3 regions of the Proteus columbae genome follow, and region 1 is predicted to be linked to each of the others. Evidence: predicted binding sites of a transcription regulator. Region 1 holds the regulator's gene; each other region holds the start of a gene.
The links. Region 1 encodes Fur, which represses iron uptake genes when iron is present. Its sites were predicted from a motif close to ATAATAATGAGAACNACTATCAA; they were not measured.
Positions count from the first base shown of each region.

Region 2: the regulator Fur is predicted to act here: its motif matches at 3,784-3,806, upstream of F1325_RS04535 (TonB-dependent siderophore receptor).
Region 3: the regulator Fur is predicted to act here: its motif matches at 3,158-3,180, upstream of F1325_RS10355 (siderophore-interacting protein).

Region 1 is NZ_CP043925.1:1,097,507-1,105,539, forward strand. It holds gene chiP (chitoporin ChiP) at 556-1,950, shown strand; gene F1325_RS05100 (DUF817 domain-containing protein) at 2,512-3,351, shown strand; gene fur (ferric iron uptake transcriptional regulator) at 3,480-3,926, opposite strand; gene fldA (flavodoxin FldA) at 4,116-4,643, opposite strand; gene ybfE (LexA regulated protein) at 4,917-5,225, opposite strand; gene ybfF (esterase) at 5,437-6,219, opposite strand; gene seqA (replication initiation negative regulator SeqA) at 6,680-7,243, shown strand; gene pgm (phosphoglucomutase (alpha-D-glucose-1,6-bisphosphate-dependent)) at 7,318-8,033, shown strand, end outside.
Region 2 is NZ_CP043925.1:978,125-986,157, forward strand. It holds gene F1325_RS04525 (glycerophosphodiester phosphodiesterase family protein) at 1-182, opposite strand, end outside; gene dinB (DNA polymerase IV) at 416-1,471, shown strand; gene F1325_RS04535 (TonB-dependent siderophore receptor) at 1,549-3,711, opposite strand; gene pepD (beta-Ala-His dipeptidase) at 3,930-5,387, opposite strand; gene gpt (xanthine phosphoribosyltransferase) at 5,741-6,202, shown strand; gene frsA (esterase FrsA) at 6,411-7,661, shown strand; gene crl (sigma factor-binding protein Crl) at 7,733-8,033, shown strand, end outside.
Region 3 is NZ_CP043925.1:2,157,191-2,165,223, reverse strand. It holds gene F1325_RS10370 (fimbria/pilus outer membrane usher protein) at 1-348, shown strand, start outside; gene F1325_RS19375 (fimbrial protein) at 360-1,064, shown strand; gene F1325_RS19370 (fimbrial protein) at 1,111-1,449, shown strand; gene F1325_RS10360 (fimbrial biogenesis chaperone) at 1,475-2,167, shown strand; gene F1325_RS10355 (siderophore-interacting protein) at 2,256-3,101, opposite strand; gene F1325_RS10350 (DUF805 domain-containing protein) at 3,493-3,876, opposite strand; gene F1325_RS10345 (DUF2474 domain-containing protein) at 4,549-4,710, opposite strand; gene cydB (cytochrome d ubiquinol oxidase subunit II) at 4,691-5,698, opposite strand; gene F1325_RS10335 (cytochrome ubiquinol oxidase subunit I) at 5,688-7,022, opposite strand; gene F1325_RS10330 (PLP-dependent aminotransferase family protein) at 7,159-8,033, shown strand, end outside.

The sequences.
Region 1 (8,033 bases):
ACATCTTAGTTTGGATGATTTTTCATCTATTGATATTAAACATTTACTATTCTTAATTTGATTAGTCTTTCGTTTTTTCTTTTTTAGGTGATAACTTTTCATTTATTTCATTTGAAATAGTTTATTCACTATCACTTTATTCTTTTGTTTTTTCATACCATCACGCTAAATAAAACTGTAATAAGAAAAGTGTGATTAATACCGCCTATTTCACACTGTTAAAAAAGATCATTTATAAGTACTGCTTATTATTCCTTTCTATAAAAACGAAATTTCATATCATTTAAAGATTGTTTTATAAAATACATTTAAATCAACTAATTATGATTACTTTTAGTCAATAATTATAAAAGTAAGAAAATGAAACGATCATTTGGTTATGTGTCCTTTGTCATATTTTGATAAAAATTCTTTTTTTTAGGTTGATAATTCGCGTCGCGAAAAATATGCTGTTTCTAACCTAATTTAGGTTTTTTCCCCACTTGGGGTTTTATATTTGGAAATAGGCATTGTGCTTATTTCTTTTTTAGTCAAAGTCAAAGAGGAAACAATGCTATGGTTATGCAACATGCTAAACCAGGCAGGGTGGCACTTGCCGTTATGGGCGCATTGCTTGTAACTGCACTACCTGCAAAAATGTCTCATGCTGAAGGGTTTATTGACGACTCAACCTTAACAGGCGGTCTTTTTTATTGGCAACGTGACCGTGATAGAAAAGAGTTAACACCAAATAGTCCTGATTACGGCAAATACAAAGCTAACTTACACCATTCTACTTTCAACGCTAATTTAGATTTCTCATCAGGCTACCTTGGTGATTTTATTGGTATTGATTTAGCTGCTTTTGGCGCAGCTGAATTGAATAACAGTGGCCCAGCTGCACCTAATGAAATCGGTTTTAGTGATGCAAAAAGTCGCTGGGATGAAAAATGGACTGGCGATCGCAGTGGCATGAGTGTTTATAAAGCGGCTGCGAAATTCAAATTAGGCAATTTCTGGGCTCAAGGTGGATATATTCAACCTAAAGGCCAAAGCTTATTGCGTCCACATTGGAGCTTCTTACCGGGGACTTATCGCGGTGCTGAAGCGGGTGCAGTTTTCGATTTCGATAAAAGCGGTGAATTATCTTTCTCATATATGTGGACGGATGAATATAAAGCACCGTGGTATCGGAATATGTATAACTTCCGTAAAGCTGATCTAGAAACCAATATCAGCTATCTTCACTCTTTTGGCGCCAAATATGATTTTAAAAACAGCCTAGTGTTAGAAGCTGCATTTGGTCAGGCCGATGGTTATATCGATCAGTATTTTGGCAAAGTTTCTTATGATTTTCCAATTGCTGACAATGCATTAAGAACGTCTTACCAATTCTACGGTGCTAAAGATAAAGTTACCGGCGGTGGTGTTAATGACGTTTATGATGGGTTGGCATGGTTACAAGCACTGACTTTTGGTTATACCTACAATGTATTTGACTTCAAAGTAGAAGGAACGTGGGTTAAAGCTGAAGGTAATCAAGGTTATTTCTTACAACGTATGACTCCAGGCTGGGCAACCTCTAACGGTCGTCTTGATGTTTGGTGGGATGGTCGTTCTGACTTTAACGCCAATGGAGAAAAAGCACTTTATGCTGGCGTTATGTATGATCTGAAAAACTGGGATCTGTCAGGTTGGGCTGTCGGTACTTCATATATTTACGCATGGGATGCGAAACCAAGTGGTAAAGCCGTTTATGACCAAGGTCAGCGTATCAGAGAAAGTGCATGGAATGCGGATATTATGTATACGGTTCAAGAAGGTCGCGCTAAAGGTACTCTCTTTAAGCTTCATTATACCCGTTACGATAACCACTCCGATATTCCAAGTTATGACGGTGGTTTTGGTAATATCTTCCAAGATGAAAAAGACGTTAAGTTTAACGTGATAATGCCATTCACTATTTTCTAATATCAGCATAAGGATAAAGTGTATTAATTGCACTTTATCCTGAATAAAACTAAAAAAGCTAAATACGATTACGATAAGTAAAAATAACTAGTAGAAAGATAGAGATGCATTAATTAAGAAGAACCTTACAAATAAGTCTCGTTAATAAAGTGAAGTTGTCAGCAACAGTAGTAAGAAGTAGAAGAGTCGAAGTAAAGAGTCGTTTTAAAATCGCAGTATGTAGTAAAAGTAATGTAGTAAAAGTAATGTAGTAAAAGTAATGAAGTAAAGTCGTCATGTCATGTCGTCTGAGATAAATGTGAGTGGGTTATGTTTATCTCTTGTGCTTCAGTTATTTCGCAGAATTTGCGTAAGGTATTTACCCTAAGTAAAGGCAGTCAGAGTGGGTATCGTAGTGGGGGGGAAATACCTTTATTTTTTCATTCCTTTCTTTTTTTTCGTCCTTTTCATCCTTGTACGTTTTTTTATTCTATGGCAGATTTCTTACCATTCATTTTATCTCACCTTATGTATTATTCCGCATTGAAGGCTGTTCGATAATGCGAGTTTTCAGGAAGAAGCATGTTAAAGCGATTGGATGATTTTTTATTAGAACCACCATTGAAGCCCTTTAAAGGTATAAAACGATTTATTGTTGAATTTCTTTTTTTTGGTGTGAAAGAGGCGCGTTCTTGTTTATTTGCGGGATTTTTCTTTTTTATTTTATTTGCAACGCCAAGTAAAGGTGTCTTTGGTATACCTCGTTATGATGTACTGCTTATTCTCGCTATCGCTTTTCAATTATGGATGGTGTGGGGAAAGCTAGAAACATGGGATGAATTAAAAGCGATTTGTTTTTTCCACATTGTTGGTTTTGTGATGGAGTTATTTAAAACATCAGCGGCAATTGGTTCATGGAAATACCCTGATTTTGCTTACACGAAATTGTGGGAAGTCCCATTATTTACAGGCTTTATGTATTCGGCTGTGGGGAGTTATTTAATTCAAGCATGGCGTTTTTTAAAGGTACGAATTGAACATTATCCACCTTATTGGCTGGCAACATTGGTTGCACTTGCGATTTATATTAATTTCTTTTCTCATCATTTTATTGGTGATTATCGTTGGTATTTAACGGCCTTTATTTTAGGTCTTTATGCTCGTAGTGTGGTTTATTTTACGCCTTATGATACAGAGCGAAAAATGCCCTTATTACTTGCTTTTATTCTGATTGGTTTCTTTATTTGGCTTGCTGAGAATTTTGGTACGTTCTTCGGTGTTTGGCAATATCCAAACCAAATTGGTGCTTGGTCTGCCGTGCATGCAGGGAAGTGGGGCTCTTGGTCACTGTTAGTTATTGTTACTTTTACGATAGTGGTGCATTTAAAACATATCAAACACAGTATTAGTGTGACGAAGTGAATTGATATAGCTTATGTTATCTTTAAGGTGACGTCATTACACGATAATATTGAGGTTCATAGCGGGAGCCAATAAAAAAGGAACTGTTCACAGTTCCTTTTTTTTACTGAGAGATTATCCAGAATGAATTATTTCTCATCATGTGCGTGGCTATCTTCTTTACAATTACCTTCAGCACAATGGCCATATAAATAAAGGCTATGATTGGAAAGTTTGATACCATGACGTTCAGCGATATTTCTTTGGCGTAATTCAATTGCATCGTCTGTAAACTCAATAACTTTGCCACAATCAAGACAAATTAAATGGTCATGATGGTGTTGTTGAGTTAATTCAAATACTGATTTACCACCTTCAAAATTATGTCGGGTAACAATACCAGCATCATCAAATTGGTTTAAGACGCGATACACTGTTGCCAGACCAATCTCTTCACCGATATCGATAAGTTTTTTGTAGAGATCTTCAGCACTGACATGATGGCACTCAGGATCCTGGAGCACTTCCAAGATCTTTAAGCGAGGAAGTGTAACTTTTAACCCAGCATTTTTTAACGCTTTATTATTGTCGGTCATGCGGATTTAATCCTGTTGCTAATGGTGAATTTAATTTTTGTGCTCACAAATGGGCTTTATTCATTAATACTCGGGTGAATAAATAACCTCATTGATTATAGGCATGATATTTAAAAATAAACACCCCACCTATCACACTATCTTAGCACACCATTGAATAATTATCATTCTCAATATTGAGTATTTATATTATCCCAAAATTTCGTCTAGGCTCATTTCTTCTTTGATTTGAGCAACCCAAGCGTCAACACGCTCTTCGGTTAATTCTGGTTGACGATCTTCATCAATCGCAAGGCCGATAAAATGATTATCATCTGCAAGCCCTTTAGAGGCTTCGAAATGATAACCTTCGGTTGGCCAATGTCCTACGATAACTGCACCACGAGGTTCAATAATATCGCGGATAGTACCCATTGCATCACAGAAATATTCTGCATAGTCTTCTTGGTCACCACAACCAAATAGTGCAACAAGCTTACCATTGAAATCAATATCTTCTAGTGTTGGGAAAAAATCATCCCAATCACATTGTGCTTCACCATAATACCAAGTAGGAATACCTAGTAACAGAATATCGAACGCTTCGATGTCTTCTTGACTGGATTTTGCAATATCATGAACTTCGGCATTATCAGCGCCCAGTCTTTCTTGAAGCATTTTGGCAATATTTTCAGTGTTGCCAGTATCACTGCCGAAGAATATTCCTATGATTGCCATAAAGTGAGATAACCTCTTTTATTCTAAATTCGTTATATTTCAAATTGTAGCGTTATTGACTACGTATATTTCCACAAGTCACATACTTCTTGTATGTTTCTAGTGATTCATTCACTTGTCACCTAGCTACACTTCAAAATATTTAGAGTATATTTGTCTGTGTTTGAACAATTACTAGTGAAAGATAAGCATTGTGTTTTCATAATAGAAAACTAAAAACGTATTTTGACGAAAATAGCAGGCTAATTCTGTCGAATTTGTGTGGTTTATCTGCTAACTATTCTTGTTTTGATGCATTTTTAAGGCGTTATTTTGCGCCAATTGCTCTAGTAATATTTCTTCAATAAGTTCACTACGACTGACGTTTCTTTCTGTCGCCAACTCATTGAGAGCATTTACAGCATCTTCATTTAATTTTAACTCAACTCGACGTAAACCATTAACTCTGTCACGTCTTAATTGATTGCGTTTATTAATTCTAAGCTGTTCATCCCGAGAAAGCGGGTTTGTTTTAGGTCGCCCAGGTCTGCGTTCATCTGCGAACAAATCCAGTGTGGTGCGATCAGTTTGTTCTTTTGCCATAAATTTTGCTGTGAAAGGGCGTATACCAATGACTCAATTGCGAAACGCCCAATAATACCCCACATAGTGATGTCTCGCCACTGCTTCCTGAGTTTAACTTATTGTGATTTGGTCTTTTTATCAACAGACGCTATTTTTAAGCACAATAATTATACATTCTACTAAATTATCATTTTTCAGTGACGTTATTTTAAGCTGTTAAGTTTATTAACTAAGCTTTCTCTAAAAAACGACGAATAGCCTTAATAACGGTATCTGGCTTTTCTGAATGTACCCAATGCCCTGTATTTGCGACAACAAAGGCGGTCGCGAGCGGAAATTGACGAGCGATGTTTTCACGATACTCATCTAAAATGTAAGGTGATAAACCGCCACGAATAAATAATACAGGATGATGCCAAGCCGGCACCTCTTGCCAGCCAATAATATCTGAATAAGCATTTTTTATTGCAGGTAAATTAAATAGCCACTCACCATTTTTGAATGATTTGAGTAAAAATTGGATCACACCTTCCTCTTTAATAAAAGGACGCATGATTTCCACAGCATCTTGACGACGTGTGACTTTAGCTTCTGTTACGGCTTCAAGCGCTGCAAAAATTTTGTCATGGCGGCGAACGTTATAAGTAACGGGTGACATATCAATCACAACAATATTTGCAATACGTTCGGGAGCTAATGCTGTCATCGCCATCGCAATTTTGCCTCCCATTGAGTGCCCAATAATAATGGCTTTTGAGATAGTTAAACTGTCAAGCAATGCGAGCACATCTTGCGCCATATCTTGATAATTCATACTTTCGCTATGAGGAGAGTGTCCATGGTTACGCACATCAATTTGTATCACGGTATTATCTTGACGAAGTGCACGACCTAAAACACCTAAATTATTGAGATCACCAAAGAGGCCATGGATCAAGACGATAGGTAAATTAGATACAGGTGTCGTTTCAGGTTGGTGTAATTGATAATTTAGTAATGTATTGAGTTTCATATTAATGACCAAGATGATTGCGATTTTCTTCTATGATGACATGCACAAGATGCTAAGCCAACTTATCGCAATAATATGAAAGAGTAATGAAGTTCAGAAATAATTGATAAGATAAATTTATAAAAAACCATAAAAATGCCATTATCTAGATGTATGTTCCAAACTTATTTAAAAAGTTGAAATCTTGACATTGCTCAAAAATAAATAATTAGAATTTTATATTATTTGGGGGCTGGGATAGTGTGATATAGCGGCGTTTAAAACTGACTTTGTGTGAATAAGTTCAAAGAATAGAAGATGATACCAAGATAAACAATAGGATAAATACCGAGCTTAGCCTTTAAAATGGCAGGATCTTGAATAGATCCTCTTTAAGTTATTGAAATTTTGCCTATTTTGTTTTTAAAGATTATATCTTATAATCCTAATTACTTTTTTTTGAAAATAGTACTGGGTAGCAATGAAAAAGATAGAAATTGATGACGAACTTTACCGCTATATTGCTAGCGAAACTAGACATATCGGTGAAAGCGCTTCAGATATTTTAAGGCGTCTACTGAAGCTCGATGCCAAACAGCCCGTACAACCAGTCGTTGTCACTGAGTCAGTACAAGTACCTGTTATTAAACAGGAAGCTGAACCTACACCTATAACACCAGCTATTACACCAGCAAAAAATCCGATCCGTGAAATGCGAGAACTGCTGTTATCTGATAGTTACGCAGAAAAAACAAAATCAGTTGATCGTTTTTTACAGATCCTTTCTACGTTATATAGCCTAGATAGTGCTACTTTTACTCAATCTGCTGAAACAGTACATGGACGAACACGCATCTATTTTGCTGGTGATGAACAAACATTACTCGATAGTGGACGTCATACAAAACCGCGCCATATTTCAGGCACGCCGTTTTGGGTTATCACTAACTCAAACACAGAGCGCAAGAGAACGATGGTACAAAGCATCATGCAGGATATGCAATTCCCTGCAAATGAGATTGATAAGGTGTGTGGAACTATCTAACCACTATTGTTAATTGATGCATTGCAAAGGCTTTTGTTTAAAGCGTGATTGTGATGTCAAATAGGAGAAGATTTGTGGCAATTCATCCAAGAGCAGGGCAGCATACTCGTCAAAGTGATCTGATTAATGTGGCGCAATTAACGTCTCAATATTATTCACTTAAACCACAAGCTAGCAATAACGCTCATCGTGTGAAATTTGGTACATCTGGTCATCGTGGAAGTGCAAATCGCCATAGCTTTAATGAAGCACATATTCTGGCAATTGCGCAGGCTATTGCTGAAGTACGTGCTAAGAATGGAGTAACAGGGCCATGTTACGTGGGTAAAGATACCCATGGACTGTCAGAGCCTGCATTTATTTCTGTTTTAGAAGTACTTGCTGCCAATAAAGTTAAAGTGATTATTCAAGAAAATAATGGCTATACACCAACACCAGCAGTCTCTTTTTCTATTTTGACATACAACGAAGCACATCAAGATATTGCTGATGGTATCGTGATCACTCCATCTCATAATCCACCCGAAGATGGCGGTATTAAATATAATCCATCAAATGGTGGACCTGCTGATACCGATTTAACTTCAGTGATTGAAAAACGTGCCAATGAACTGCTTGAGAACAATTTAGCAGGGATCAATCGTCTTTCTTATGATGAAGCATTAGCAAGTGGTTATATTCAAGCACAAGACTTAATTATGCCTTATGTCAAAGCGTTAGGTGACGTTGTTGATATGCAAGCAATTAAGAAAGCGGGCTTAAAATTAGGTGTTGACCCATTAGGTGGTTC
Region 2 (8,033 bases), 120 kb from region 1:
TCTTTCGATAATTGAATAGTGATCCAAATTGCATCAGCTTGATTAGCAAGGGCTGTTTTTATAGCAATTTCAGTATTTTCAGGGGCATCAGCGGTGCCACCTCGATGTGCGATAATTTTAGGAGATGCCATAAGAATTACAGAATAAAAAAAGAGAGAAATAGCGATGAATAATTTGATCATGAAAAAACATTTCCTTGTTTTATATGTGGTTACAAAACAATATTTAAAATTAATGTAATTAATCAGCGAGCTAAAACAATCTATCACCACTTTGTGACAATTCTATAAATAAACAGACTAATTCAGATTTTTATGAGAAATACACCTCAATAGAGGGAGATGAGAAGGAATAAAAATTGTAGTTAATATTTATTTACTGTATATTTAAACAGTAAATGAGGCGAGGTGATTGTATGCGTAAAATTATTCATGTTGATATGGATTGTTTTTATGCTGCGATTGAAATGCGAGATAATCCAGCACTAAAAGAGATCCCAATTGCGGTTGGAGGCAATGCTTCTAGCCGAGGTGTGATCTGCACGGCGAATTATCCTGCTCGTCGTTTTGGCGTCCGTAGTGCTATGTCAACGGCGACAGCGTTGAAGTTATGTCCTCACTTAAAAGTTTTACCCGGCAGAATGCCTCTCTATAAAGAGACATCAGCAAAGATCCGCCAAATTTTTTCTCGTTATACCCACCTTATTGAACCTCTTTCACTCGATGAAGCTTATCTTGATGTATCTGACAGTAAGCATTGTCATGGTTCTGCAACGTTGATCGCTCAAGAAATTCGCCAACAAATTTTTGATGAGTTAAATCTTACTGCATCCGCAGGGATTGCACCGATTAAATTTCTCGCAAAAATTGCTTCTGATATCAACAAACCAAATGGGCAATTTGTTATTACACCTGAGCAAGTCGATGATTTTATTTTAAAATTACCGCTTAATAAAATACCGGGGGTAGGTAAGGTGACATTTGCTCGCTTACAAGAAATGGGTTTAGAAACATGTGCAGATATTCGCCGTACTGATGTCATTTCTTTAGTAAAAGTATTTGGAAAATTTGGTCAAAATTTATGGGAACGCAGTCATGGCATCGATGAACGTGAAATTAACCCTGATAGACTTAGAAAATCAGTCGGAGTTGAACGTACTTTTGCTTCAGATATTAATTCTTGGGATGATTGCTTGGCATTACTTGACGGATTATATAGCGAATTAGAAAGGCGACTAACAAAAGTGAAACCCGATTTAAGGATAGCAAGGCAAGGCGTTAAACTAAAATTTGATGATTTTCAATTAACGACACAAGAGCATACTCATCCTATTTTAGAAAAAGCCGATTTAATAAATATTGCCTACCAAGCATGGCATGAGCGCCGAAATGGCAGAGGTGTGCGATTAATCGGGTTTCATGTCACCTTACAAGATCCGCAAATAGAACGACAACTTCTTTTAGCACTGTAAGAATTAAAAAAATCATAGCCGATCAACAGACAGGCTATGGCTAACGTAGTTAATTTATGTAGTTAATCTATATAGTCTTACCAGCGATAATTCATTGTTGCTGTCATTGTTCTGCCGATCCCATAAAAACAGGCAGTATCACCAGCACAAGATGCAACATAGTGTTTATTCGCAATATTATTCATATTAAGCTGAATTTCAGCACCTTTTAAAGAAGGTGATAGCTCACCTAATGAATAGCCAATCATGGCATCATAAAGCGTAACTGCGGGCACACTGACTGTATTTTTGGTATCACCTTGAGATACGCCAACATATCGCACGCCAAAGCCTGCTTTAGAGCCATTGAATAGCCCTGATGTTTCATCATATTGACCCCAAAATGATGCCATGTGCTTAGGAACTCTAGGGAGTTCTTTTCCCTGTGTTCCCACAATAATGGTTTTTCTTACTTCAGTATCGGTATAAGCATAACTGCTGATAAATGAAATATTTTCAGTTAATTGGCTATTAATTTGTGCTTCAACACCACGACTTCTAATTTCACCCACTGGTTCAAAATACGCTTTTTCAGCATTGTAGTTGGTCACATTGCGTTGCTGTAATTGATAAACAGAGAGCGTTGCCAATGTTTGTTCATTTGGTGTGAGGTATTTAATTCCAGCTTCTAATTGACGACCTTCGCTAGGCTCAAAAGGGGCACTTCCTGGTGCGCGGCGAGTTTGTAAATTAGGTTCAAACGAGGTGCTATAACTAATATAAGGAGAAATACCATTATCAAAAGAATATAAAAGCCCTGCGCGACCCGTTAACTTATGATCATCTTGTTGAACATAGCTTTTAGCTAAGAAATCATGAGTCCGAACTTGAGCCCAATCTTGGCGTAAGCCTGCAAGTAAGATCCAATTTTTCCATTGGATCTGATCTTGTAGATACAACCCGATTTGATCACGCTTTTGTCGCTGATCGGTTGCGGGTTTTTGTAAGCTCATATCAATTGGATAGTGATAATTAGGATCACGCCAATCAAGATCGTACTCGGGGCCCATTGCACGAAGTAAATTATCTTGATCTTTACTCCACTGATAATCAATACCAGCAATCACAGTATGATTAAGTTTTGCAGTAGCAAAGTCAGCTTGTAAGCGAGTATCTATTCCTAAAGTATCTGTTTCTCGCTGCTCTTGTTGAGCTCGGCGCTCAAGAATATAAGGGTTATCTTTTCTTAAAGAACCAAAAACAAGATATTTATATTTTTGATTAATATGGCTGTATCGAGCATTTTGTACAATTTTTAGTGTGTCATTAAATTCGTGTTCGAATTCATAACCTATACCATATTGCTGGCGCCATGATTTATGGTAATCGGGATTATTGACATCAAAATCAAAGGGAATAGTACCTTCTGGCGTACTTTTTACTGTACCGTAAGCGGGTAAAAAATTACGATAACCGGCTTCAGGCTCTTGCTGAATAAAGCTTAATAATGTTAAACGTGTTTGTTCATTCGGTAAAAAGGTAATGGCAGGAGCGAGCGCAAAACGCTCTTCTTTATAATTTTTTATTTGGGTATGTTGTGTTTTAGCAATACCATTTAGACGATAAAGAACTCGATTATCATCACTCAATGTACCCGAAAAATCAAAAGCGGTTTCTGCTAATTTATCATTACCTGCACGTACTTGAATGTGACGAATAGGGGATGCAGTTGGTCTTTTACTTGTCATTGCAACAAGGCCACCTGGGTTTACTTGGCCATAAAGAACAGATGCAGGTCCTCTAACAACTTCAATACGCTCTAATAACCATGGATCAATTGCGCCAGTTGACGATGAAGCTCCCATTCCATAACTTAATCCATCAAGAAAGCGTGGTGCATAACTGTATCCACGAATAAAAACCTCATCATTACGATTAGAACTTCCACGATATTCTGTGAAAACTCCAGGTGTATAACGTAACGCCTGAGAAACTGAGCTGACATCTTGAGCGTCCATTTGATCACGGGTGATCACGCTAATGGATTGTGGTGTTTTTTCAATTTCAGTCGGTGTTTTATTTGTTGATAATGTTTTTGTTGCCACAAAACCTGAAACAGGCGCTTGTGGATCTTGTGATGAAGTTGCTGTCACAACTATTTTTTCAGGCGTATTTTGATTAACTGCTGCATGAATTTGAACAGATAACAGACTTAGCGGTAAGGCAAGTAAGACGCTAACAGCATAATTTTTATTAGACACAATCGATCCCTTTGAATTTTTTATTTTTAACTTTAACTGCGGAGCAGTGAAAATATCACTCATTAAACATTAATGCTAATGATAATAATTAGCATTCTATAGATTGTGATATTTAAGGGAAATTCATTGAGAATGAGAGAGAAATGATTTTTTTGCAGAGACTTCAGTAACAAAAAACCCGCCAATAAGCGGGTTTCATTATTAACGTTAAAGCGAGATTATTTAGCAGGGATTGCTTTTAAAATCGCGGTTAATAATTGCCAGTATTGACCGACGCTCTTAATGTGAACGCGTTCGTCTGGTGAGTGAGCACCACGGATTGTTGGCCCAATAGAAACCATATCCATATCTGGGTAAGGTTTTTTGAACAGACCACACTCAAGACCTGCGTGGATAACCATGATATTTGGCACTTTATCAAACAGTTGTTGGTAAGTGTCACGAACTAAATGCATAACAGGAGAATCTGCATCTGGTTTCCAACCAGGGTAACCGCCTTTCGTTTCAATATCGGCTTTAGCGAGTTTTGCTAATGCTGTCAGCATGCTAACAACATAGGTTTTACCACTATCGATTAGAGAACGAATTAAGCACAGAATTTCTACTTTATCATCAACAATGCTAACAACACCGACGTTTAGTGAAGTTTCAACAACACCTTCAACATCGTCACTCATACGAATAACGCCGTTTGGCATTGCATTAAGTAAGTTAATGACACGAGATTGGCAATCTGCGGTGAACGCTTTTTTATCTGTTGTTGTATCAATTAATTCAACTTTTAGATTCTTCTCTGCGATCGCTAATTCGCTTTTTAGCAATTCTTCAAAGCGTACTTTTAATGCTTCTAATTCTTTGACTTTATCCGCTGGAATTGCAAAAACAATGTTTGCTTCACGAGGAATCGCATTACGCAGTGTACCACCGTGGAAATCAATTAATTTCAGTGATAATTCTTCTGCATGACCCGCTAAAAAACGTGCCAATAATTTATTTGCGTTACCTAAGCCTAAATGGATATCACCACCAGAGTGGCCGCCATTTAATCCTTTTAGAACCAGTTGTTTAACAACGTGACCTGCTGGGATTGCATCGTAAGAAAGGTTTAGTGTGGTTTTAACATCAATACCACCCGCACAACCCATGTAGATTTCACCTTCTTCTTCTGAGTCTGTGTTGATAAGAATATCAGCTTGTAACCAACCCGGTTGTAAACCAAAAGCACCGTCCATACCTGTTTCTTCAGTCATGGTTAACAGCACTTCTAATGGGCCGTGTTTAACAGTGTCATCAGCTAAAACAGCTAATGCAGATGCCATACCAACACCATTATCTGCACCTAATGTGGTGCCTTTCGCTTTGATCCATTCTCCATCAATGTAAGGTTGAATTGGATCTTTAGTGAAGTCGTGAATGGTGTCGTTGTTTTTTTGTGGCACCATATCTAAGTGTGCTTGTAAAACAACCGTTTTACGATCTTCCATGCCTTTGGTTGCTGGTTTACGAATTAAAATATTGCCAACGGCATCGCGCTCTGCAAAAAGTCCTTTTTCACTTGCCCAAGAAAGAATGTGGGAAGCTAAGGCTTCTTCATGATGTGATGGATGTGGAATCGAACAAATTTTTGCAAAAATATCCCATAGTGGTTGTGGGGATAGAGTAGATAGTTCAGACACGATGGATCTCCTCTAACAGCATCTGTGTTATTGATAGCCTACCGCTTTTTTAAGGGTTAGCTTTATTATTCTGAGCGTTATACGCCAATATAGTTGAGAATATCACTTTCTTCTGATGAATGCGTCATTCTATTCACATCTCTATCTAAGAAATTAGATCTCTATTTTGTATTCATTTTTTATATGGTTCATTTTTTAATCGAAAAAAGACATTACAGAAAAAAATCAGGATAATCTCACCTGTTTTCACGTTTTCTCTGGTTTTTAGGTGCTCAAATCACTATAATCTCGCGCAACCTTTTTTTCCGCAAAAAAGCTTCTCTCGAAATTTCAGTAGCTAGGATCACAATATTATGAGCGAAAAATATGTTGTAACGTGGGATATGTTGCAAATACATGCCCGTCAATTGGCGCAACGTTTACTACCAGTCGAACAATGGACAGGCATTATTGCTGTCAGCCGTGGGGGATTAGTCCCTGCTGCATTACTTGCTCGTGAATTAGGTATCCGTCATGTGGATACAGTCTGTATTTCTAGCTATGACCACGATCATCAGCGTGACCTCAAAATCTTAAAAAAAGCAGAAGGTGATGGTGAAGGCTTTATCGTTGTTGACGATTTAGTCGATACTGGTGGTACTGCTAAAGTTATCCGTGAGATGTATCCAAAAGCGCATTTTGTCACTATCTTTGCAAAACCAGAAGGGCGTCCTTTAGTGGATGATTTTGTGGTTGATATTCCGCAAAATACATGGATTGAACAGCCTTGGGATATGGGTGTTGCCTTTATTCCACCTGTTTGCGATCAAAAATAAGTTGATAGCATTCGCTTTGCTGTTTTAATTGAGATCCTCGCTTAGGCGGGGATTTTTGTTTCTAAGCTTTTTTCTCTTTTCTCTTCCTCTTTATGATGTCTTCGTGCGATTGCTTGTCGTGATACACATTGTTCCCGTCGATTTCATGCTATGATAAAGCCAGACTTTTAAGCCCCTTTACACGATATCCACTGATTTGAAGAGCGATATGACAGAGAACAAAAACCTTTCTGAAACACTGTTTAAGCCCCGTGCAAAACACGCAGAAACGTCAACATTAATACAGTACACACATCCAAAATCAAATATAGCGACAAACTCTGTATTAAATGGAACAAGTCAGCTAAATTGGTATCGAACAATTCAACGTTTACAATGGATTTGGCGTGGTATTTCTCCTATTGAAATAGAAGAGGTCTTAAGCCGAATTGCGGTGCCTGATGCACCTCGTAGTGATGAAAAATTTATCGATACTGTTGTTGGGTATCGTAAAGGTGGCTGGTCATTTGAATGGTCACATCAAGCGATGATCTGGCAACAAAAAGCATTACGTGAAGAGTCTGGTGATGCCGCAGCAGATTGTTGGTTACAAGCCGCACATCTTTATAGTATTGCTGCATATCCCTTTATTAATGGTGATTTTTTAGCGGATCAAGCAGTTATTTTGTCGATGAAAGCTTTTGAGAATGCGACAAAATTCTCCTCTTTTGAAGTCAAAAAACTGACATTTAAATTAGAGGGAAAAGGGACGACAACGGGTTTTCTGCATTTACCCAAAGATTGTAGAGGCCCTTATCCTACCGTGTTATTTTGTGGCGGATTAGACGGTTTACAAAGCGATTATGTCAGCTTCTTCCGTAATTACCTTTCCCCTAAAGGTATTGCAATGCTAACACTGGATATGCCCGCAATTGGTTATTCAGTAAAACAAAAACTAACGGAAGATACATGCCAATTACAAGGTGAAGTTTTAAAACAACTTTCTGAAGTACCTTGGATTGATCATACTCGTGTTGGTGTGATGGGCTTTCGCTTTGGCGGTAATATTGCTGTGCGCTTAGCTTATATCTACCCAAAATTGATTAAAGGCGTTGTTGCCTTAGGCCCTTTGATCCACGCTTTCTTTACCCAAGCTGAATTGCAGAAAAAAATTCCTGTGATGTATCTTGATGTGTTAGCAAGTCGCTTAGGGTTATGGAATATTGATGAGAATAATCTTCGATTATCATTGAGCAGTTACTCCCTGAAAAACCAAGGCCTGATTGGGCGGCGTATGCCTGTTCCTATGATGGGGGTCTATTGGAAAGGTGATGAAATGAGCCCTAAAGAGGATTCGCAATTAATTGCACGCTCTTCTATGGATGGTGACATTCTTGCTATTAATGATAAGCCGCTTTACGAAGGTTTAGAGCTCGCGTTACAAAAAAGCGCAGATTGGATCTATGATAAATTAATATAATTAATTTTGAACAATAACTTGCTAATTATATTAGATTATATAACAGTAGAGTTTCTAAGGAGACTGAATTTATGACTTCATCTTTGAACCCTACCCGAGGTAAGTTATTAAAGCGTTTTGCTCAAATCGGCCCATATATCCGAGAGCAACAATGCCAAGAGAGCCAGTTCTTTTTTGACTGTTTAGCTGTTTGTGTAAATAAAAAAGTCGCGCCGGAAAAACGAGAGTTTTGGGGCTGGTGGATGGAATTAGAACGCAATAATGAACAGCTCATTTATCGTTATCAAATTGGGCTATTCGATAAAAATGGTGATTGGCTCCATCAGAACATCAGTAAGAATGATGTTGTTGAGTCAATTAATGAAACACTTA
Region 3 (8,033 bases), 1.1 Mb from region 1:
ATATTAACAAATACAGAATACCCATCGAATGCAGAAGTTTTAGGAAATATAACGCATGTTACGCCTTATTTAGGTGCTGTTAATCATCTCACATTAACCACGGATCAGCGTAAAACGTTCATTATCAGAGCTTCTTTAGAAAATGATGAAAGCTTACCTTTTGGTACTGAAGTTTTAAATAATAAGAAACAGAGTATCGGTTATGTTGGGCAATCGAGTGTACTTTATTTAAAAAGTGATGCGTTACCTTCTTCTGTCTCAATTAAATTAAATGAGGCAGGAAAAACAGAGTGTGTGATTAATCATTTAGTTAATACGATGGATAAAAATAGTAATATCTGTCGATAAAGGAAAGTCTTATGAAATCATCTGCCTTTATATTTTTAATGCTATTAGGAACAATAAGCCATCAGGCAATCGCTAACTGTAAACCCGATAGCACTATTACTGCACCCAACGTTAATTTTGATTTATCTGCGGATTTAAATAGTACTTCAACAACGATCACAAAATCGAGTAGAACAACATTTCCAGGTACATATAAATGTACAGCAAGAGGATTATTATTTCCTAATACAGTGGGTATCGCCTCACCTTTTAATGATGGACGGACGGGAACAATTGGTTTTAATGGTGGTAAGCAGTTTGTTTCTATTACGTTAACGTCATTAGAAAAAGATAACGTAACGAATATTCCAGCGGGAACACATCCTGCTTCAGATTTAGATACTAACTTTACATTGAAATTTACGTTATTAAGTAGTAAACCTTCGACCAACTACACTGAAGTCAGTGGCAGTACAGCAATTGTTACACCCGTTATTTTAGCCTCTGATGCATCAAGTTTGGGGCTTGTTCAATGGTTATTGACTATTGTCACTAAATTAGTTCAATTTTTATTAACGTGGCAGTGGCCGGTTGATCAAAACGATATTTTCTTACAGCCGATGCAAATTACATATAATCCTGTAATGACAACATGTAATTTTTCTAATGCAGGTTTAATTGTTTCATTGCCGTTAATTAGCGTAAAAGATGCAAAAACGGTAGATAACGGTAGATAAAGCAGGATATACCCCTTTTACATTAAACTTTACTTGCCAAGATTTTTTGAGCGGTTCAAAAGCATCACGTAATATTAATATGTTTTTATCAAGCCAAAATTTATTGGCAACGGATAAAACCGTATTAACCAACACAACAACGCAAGGTGCGAATGGTGTCGGGTTCCGTGTCGTAAAAAGTGATAACACCGCAAGCCCGCTTATTTTATCTGACAATATTAATACACAAGGTAGTGCGACTAGTATTTTTAGTGTTAATCAAGGTGGCACCATATCCTCTGCATTTTCGATAAATATGGGCGCTTATTATTATCCTTATAATATTAATTCAGTAACTCAAGGAAAAATGACAAGTGCGGCAACACTTGTAATGTCTTACGATTAATAAGCCATAAAAAATGGAAGCGAAAATGAAAGGTGTTTTAATTCTATTATTCACGTTGATAACACATTTTACTCATGCAAGTGTGGTACTTGAGCGCACTCGTTTAATACTTTCTACCAATAAATCGATAATATCGTTGCAAGTTTTTAATCGAAGTGAACAGCCGACATTAATACAGAGTTGGGTAGATGAAGGGAATATTGCGTCCACACCAGAAACGACAACAGCACCTTTTATTGTTATTCCACCTATGGCAAAAATAACTGCAAATGGTGGATTACAATTAAAAATACAACAATTAGAAAACCGGTTACCCAAAGATAGAGAATCTGTTTTTTATTTAAATGTATTAGATATTGCACCTAAACCAGAAAATAAAGAAAACCTCAGTACATTACAATTAGCATTGCAAACACGAATTAAACTTTTTTATCGTCCAGCACAACTTAAGTTAACCACCGAGGACGTTTTTAAAAAAATAGGGATAACTCATAATGGCGAATATTTAGAAATAAATAATCCTACAGCTTATTACTTTACAATTTCAAAGATTTATTTTGATGATAAAGAAGAGCTTTTAACAAATGCCATTATGGTTGCTCCTTTTGCAAAACAGCACATTCAATATCAAAAGCAAGCTGATATGAACCAAGTAATTACTGTTATCTATATAGATGATGATGGAAATTATCAACAAGATAAGAAGAATATACATTAATTATATTTGAATAATAAGAAAGGCTGCATATTATTAAGGGAGTTAATATGCAGCCTGTACAGCCAACGCTTAGTCTTTAATTTATCGCTTAGCTTACGTCTTCGTTATCCATAACATGGTGACGTTCAGCGTGATAGCCTTCTTCGTCATAACCAAAACGCCAATAAGGAACGGCATAAATCAAGCTACGATCGTAACCATTATCACGACGAATATGGCGTCTTAATGCACGAATAATTTTGTCTTCACCTGCAATCCAAAATGCCACATTTTCAGCAGGTAATTCCCAAGACATAAATTCATTAATTAAGTTTTGAGTTTGTTCTTCAACAGAACCAATTAACCAGATTATCTCTAAGCCACTAGGACGTTTAATTTCTTGGCGATGCGTTTCGTCTTCTACTCGTATAACGACTTTCCCTTCAACATTAGGCTGCATGGCTTCAATTAAAGCCATTAAAGCAGGTAATGAACTTGGATCTGCTGCCATATAGTAATGTGACGCTGGTGCTAATAAAGGCTCAGGGCCACCTGGATTAGTGATCCCAATATAGTCGCCTTGCTTAGCATTTAGCGCAAAATGAATAGCAGGGCCTGCATCGTTATGTACTGCAAATTCAATATCTAACTCTTTTTGTTCAGGGCGAATAGCGCGAACACTATAAGTACGTACAATCGATCTTGGTTCGCCTTCAGGCCATTTAGGGCCTTTTTCAGAAAACCCTGGGACTGTTGGTTTAACTTGGCCTTCTAAAGGTAAGAATATTTTTAAATGTGCCCCCGCAGTATCTGTTGGGTAAGTATCTAAATCATCACTCGTAAAGGTGATACAACGCATTCCCGGTGTAACATCAGTAATGCGCTTTACTTGAACTAGGCGAGGAGGTGCTGGTTTATAAATACTCTTTTCTTGAGGTGTTTTTTTGTTACTCACGTTTTTTTACCTGACTCATTTAATTGTTTTATTGGCGTAGATATTATCATTTTCAATTAATAATGATAGTCATTATCAAAATTAACGTTGATTTAGTAAAGGAATGCGTGTTTTTTACTTATGTCTAGTGATTAGGTTCAAATTAACAATAAAGAAAAAAACTTAAAAATCAATGCAATAAGCTTAATGTAATAACTCTAAGGCATTAATTAAAAAGTCAGAGATAAATAAAAATACTAAATTACAATACGGAGGGAGGTGAATTGGTGTTCTTTTTTTAACGAAGGAATATTTTCAGATGGTTGTAACAAAGGTAGGAAAATCAATTAATACAGTGAGTAAACTTAATAAAGGTATACTCACTGTATTGTCATATTAATTCAGTACTAGATTAAGCTTTTGGATCTGGACCAAATCTGTTGTCACCTTTAGTACCTTCAAGGCACATAAAGACAAAAACAATTAATCCACCAACAGCAGGAATAAATGCAAGTAAGAACATCCAACCTGATTTATCTTGATCGTGGAAACGACGAATAGTCACTGCAAGGCTAGGCACGATGATAGCTAAAGAATAAATACCTATAATAATGCCTGCAATTGAACCCAGTGAACTCATTTCACCTGTATTCATATCTACTGATGAAATTAAAATAGCGTATAGAACAGCAATAATAATGGTATTTACTAGAGTAAACATCCAATATTCTTTTCTGCGAGCACGGCCTGAAAAGTTAGCGTAATTATTTTTAATGACTTCCAAATACCAATTCATGACTTCATCCTTAATTTAGTAGCAACAATACGTAAGCCTAGTGTAAGAGATCTTTCTTAGCAATTAAGATAAATCTAAATTATCAAAATATGTATTTTGAACAGACATTATCCATATCCACACTTTTAATAGGGTGTGGATTTAATTCTTGAGTTAATCATATGAGCATACCTGAATGACACATTTAGCGTGTCTCTATAGAATAATACAGATATGGATCCTCTAGGCGGCGATATCATAATTACTTTGGAAGCCTAATTCAACATTCATTCTATCTTATTTCTAGAGAAGAAGGCTTTTTATAGGATTATTTATATTTTTATTTATCGTAATACATGCATAAAAAAGATTTTATCTCTTATTGTTAATCAAAAATGATGTATTTAAAATGATTTTATCAAGGAGTTTGATTTAAATTTAGTTAATCATGGAAGAATAAAAATATTTGTTTTTGTATTTTCTTTTATAAAAAAATTATTTATATGAAATTAGCTGTTAAAAGAGCAATCTAATAAGAATAGGTTAAGTTTTAATGACATTAAACGGTAACCCACGATCTTAAATAAAGATAAAAGAGCTGAAGATAACTTCAGCTCTTTATTTACTTCATTTCTATTTTATAGCTTACCGTATTCGGCGCTAGTTAATTATATTGCTGTATGTACTTTGCCTTTACTTGACTTTCATTCCGGCTAACGTCATTAAAAAACGGAAGAGGGAAGACACAGCAAATAAGGCTAAAACACTACAAAACCAAATTGTAATCAACCATCCCCATTTTTTTAATAATGAGGGTTTACTTTGTATTTGTGGATCAGTGATAACCTTCTTCATAATTTGTTTTTCCTCTGAAAACGTAATAACTCCAGAATGTGTAAACGAGAATAATTGGAATAATAAACAATGCGCCAACTAGCATAAATCCTTGACTTTCTGGTGGTGCAGATGCTTCTACAAAACTAATTGCAGGTGGAATAATGTTAGGCCAAATGCTTATCCCTAATCCTGCAAAGCCTAAGAAAATTAAAGCTAGCGCACCAAAGAAAGGAAGGTAATGTCCTTGTTTTTTCACTGAGCGTAAAATTAACCAAGTGCTGTACAACACTAAAAGAGGAACAGGTAAAAAGAAGAACAGATTTGGTAATGTGAACCAACGTTCAGCAATTGCAGGTTGCGCTAATGGTGTCCATGCACTGACGGCTGCAATGACTGCAAGCATAATGAGTGTGAGAGGTTTAGCGACCTTATATAGACTCTGTTGTAAATGACCTTCGGTTTTCATAATCAGCCAGCCACATCCTAATAATGAATAGGCGATAACTAATCCAAATCCACAAAAGAGTGCAAAAGGGGATAACCAGTCAAAATAGCTACCCGCAAAGGCGCGATTAACAACCGGCAAACCTTGAACAACGCTACCCACGACAACACCTTGCATAAAGGTGGCTAAGATAGAGCCAAAGATAAATGCTTTATCCCAAAAGCCTTTATGACTGTCATCTGCTTTAAAACGAAATTCAAAAGCGACACCACGGAAAATTAATGCGACAAGCATTAAGGTTAAAGGCATTGCCAAGGCATCAAGAATAACCGAGTAAGCTAATGGGAAGGCACCAAATAATGAAGCTCCACCTAGGACTAACCATGTTTCGTTACCATCCCATACAGGGGCAACAGTATTCATCATTAAGTCACGATCTTGGTCACTTTTAATAAATGGATAAAGCATACCGATACCAAGATCGAAACCATCCATTACGATATACATTAAAGTACTAAATACGATAATGATGAACCAAATAACTGGTAAATCAATTCCCATGATGAACCTCCGGTGTACCTTTACGGATCAGTTTTAACATATAGGCATATCCAACACCGAATACAGAGCCATAAACAACTAAGAAGATCAGCAGGCTTATACTCATATGCATTTCACCATGTGCAGATACGGCATCTTGTGTTCGTTGTATGCCATAAACAACCCAAGGTTGACGTCCTACTTCTGTTGTAAACCAACCGGCAAGAATAGCGATAAGACCTGAAGGTGCCATTAAAAAAGTTAAGCGTAAGAAAGCTTTAGATTCATAAAGTTTCTTTTTATATCGCAGCCAAGTTCCCCATACACCCACTAAAATCATTAACATACCCAGACCAACCATAACGCGGAAAGACCAGAAAACGATAAGTGAGTTCGGTCGGTCTTCTTTAGGAAACTCTTTTAATGCTGGAATTTGTTTTTCTAAGCTGTGAGTTAAGATCATGCTGCCAAGATAAGGAATTTCTATCTTATATTTTGTTTCTTCAGCATCCATATCAGGCACGCCGAAGAGAATTAACGGTGTTGCTTCTCCTGGTTCATTTTCCCAGTGACCTTCAATTGCGGCAATTTTAGCGGGTTGATGTTTTAAGGTATTTAAACCATGGACATCGCCAATGAGTGCTTGAATTGGTGCTAAAATTAAGATCATCCATAAAGACATTGAAAGCATCTTTTTCATTGCAGATGTCTTATGACCTTTGAGCAGATGCCATGAAGCAGATGCAGCAATAAAGAAGGCAGAAGCGAGGAAAGCGGCAACACCCATATGAGCAAGGCGATAAGGGAATGATGGGTTAAAAATAACGGCTACCCAATCTACGGGAACGACTTGGTTATTTATAATTTCAAATCCTTGCGGTGTTTGCATCCAGCTATTTGAAGCCAAGATCCAAAACGTAGACATTAATGTACCTAATGCCACCATACAGGTTGCGAAAAAGTGAAGTTTTTCGCCTACTTTATTCCAGCCAAACAGCATCACACCTAAGAAACCGGCTTCTAAAAAGAATGCGGTAAGTACTTCATAAGTGAGTAGAGGGCCTGTAATTGAGCCAGCAAAATCAGAGAAAAAGCTCCAGTTGGTTCCAAATTGATAGGCCATAACCAAACCAGAGACAACGCCCATAGCAAAGTTGACAGCGAATATTTTTGACCAAAAATGGAATAGCGCTAAATAATCCTTATTGCGAGTTTTTAACCATAAACCTTCCAATATGGCTAAAAAGCTAGCCAGTCCGATAGTAATTGCAGGAAAGATAATATGGAAAGAAACTGTGAACGCAAACTGGATACGCGCCAAATCAAAGGCACTTAACCCAAGCATAAAAACCTCGTTTTATTGATATAAAAATGTAAATTGCAGGTAAAACGTGTGGATTAGTAGACCATATGACAGTAAGCTATAATAGTGACAATAAGTTTAAAAATGACTATAACAGTTTTGAGGTAAACAGTTTTATATGACTCGATATGAACAGCTTGCATCGCAAATACGCCAACAAATTGAAGATAATATCTGGCAATCTGGCGACCGTTTACCTTCATTGCGGGATACGGTGAAACAATCAGGTTTAAGTTTAATGACTGTTTTACAATCGTACCAGTTATTAGAAAGCCAAGGATGGATAACAGCGCGGCCACAATCAGGTTATTACGTTGCACATCGTAATAACCGTTTCGGTCAAGTAACCGCTAGCAAAGGGCTACACATGAGTGAAAATGTTGAAATTAGCACCTCTATTTTCAATGTACTTCAAGCATGTAAAGATCCTGAAATTATTCCTTTTGGTTCCGCTTTTCCCGATCCCAGCCTATTTATTCAGCCTAAATTAAGTAGCGCATTGGCTTCTGCTGCAAGGCATTTAGCGCCTCAGAGTTCAGTGATCAATCTACCACCGGGAAATGAAAAGTTACGCCGTAACATTGCACAACGCTATGCATTACAAGGAATTCATGTCTCTCCAGATGAAATTGTGATTACTGCTGGTGCAATGGAATCACTCAGTTTTAGTTTGCAAGCCGTTACCGAACCGGGTGACTGGGTCGTGATTGAATCACCTGCATTTTATGGTGCATTACAAGCCATTGAGCGTTTACGATTAAAAGCGATTGCCATTAGAACAGACCCAGTAACAGGAATTTGTTTAGATGAACTCGAAAAAGTGGTTGAGCAATACGATATTAAAGCCTGTTGGTTGATGAGTCATTGTCAAAATCCATTAGGTGGAACAATTCCTGATGAAAATAAAATAAAGCTGGTGGATATATTAGCGAAGAAACAGATAACGCTAATCGAAGACGATGTCTATGGCGAACTCTATAACAGCCAGAAAGC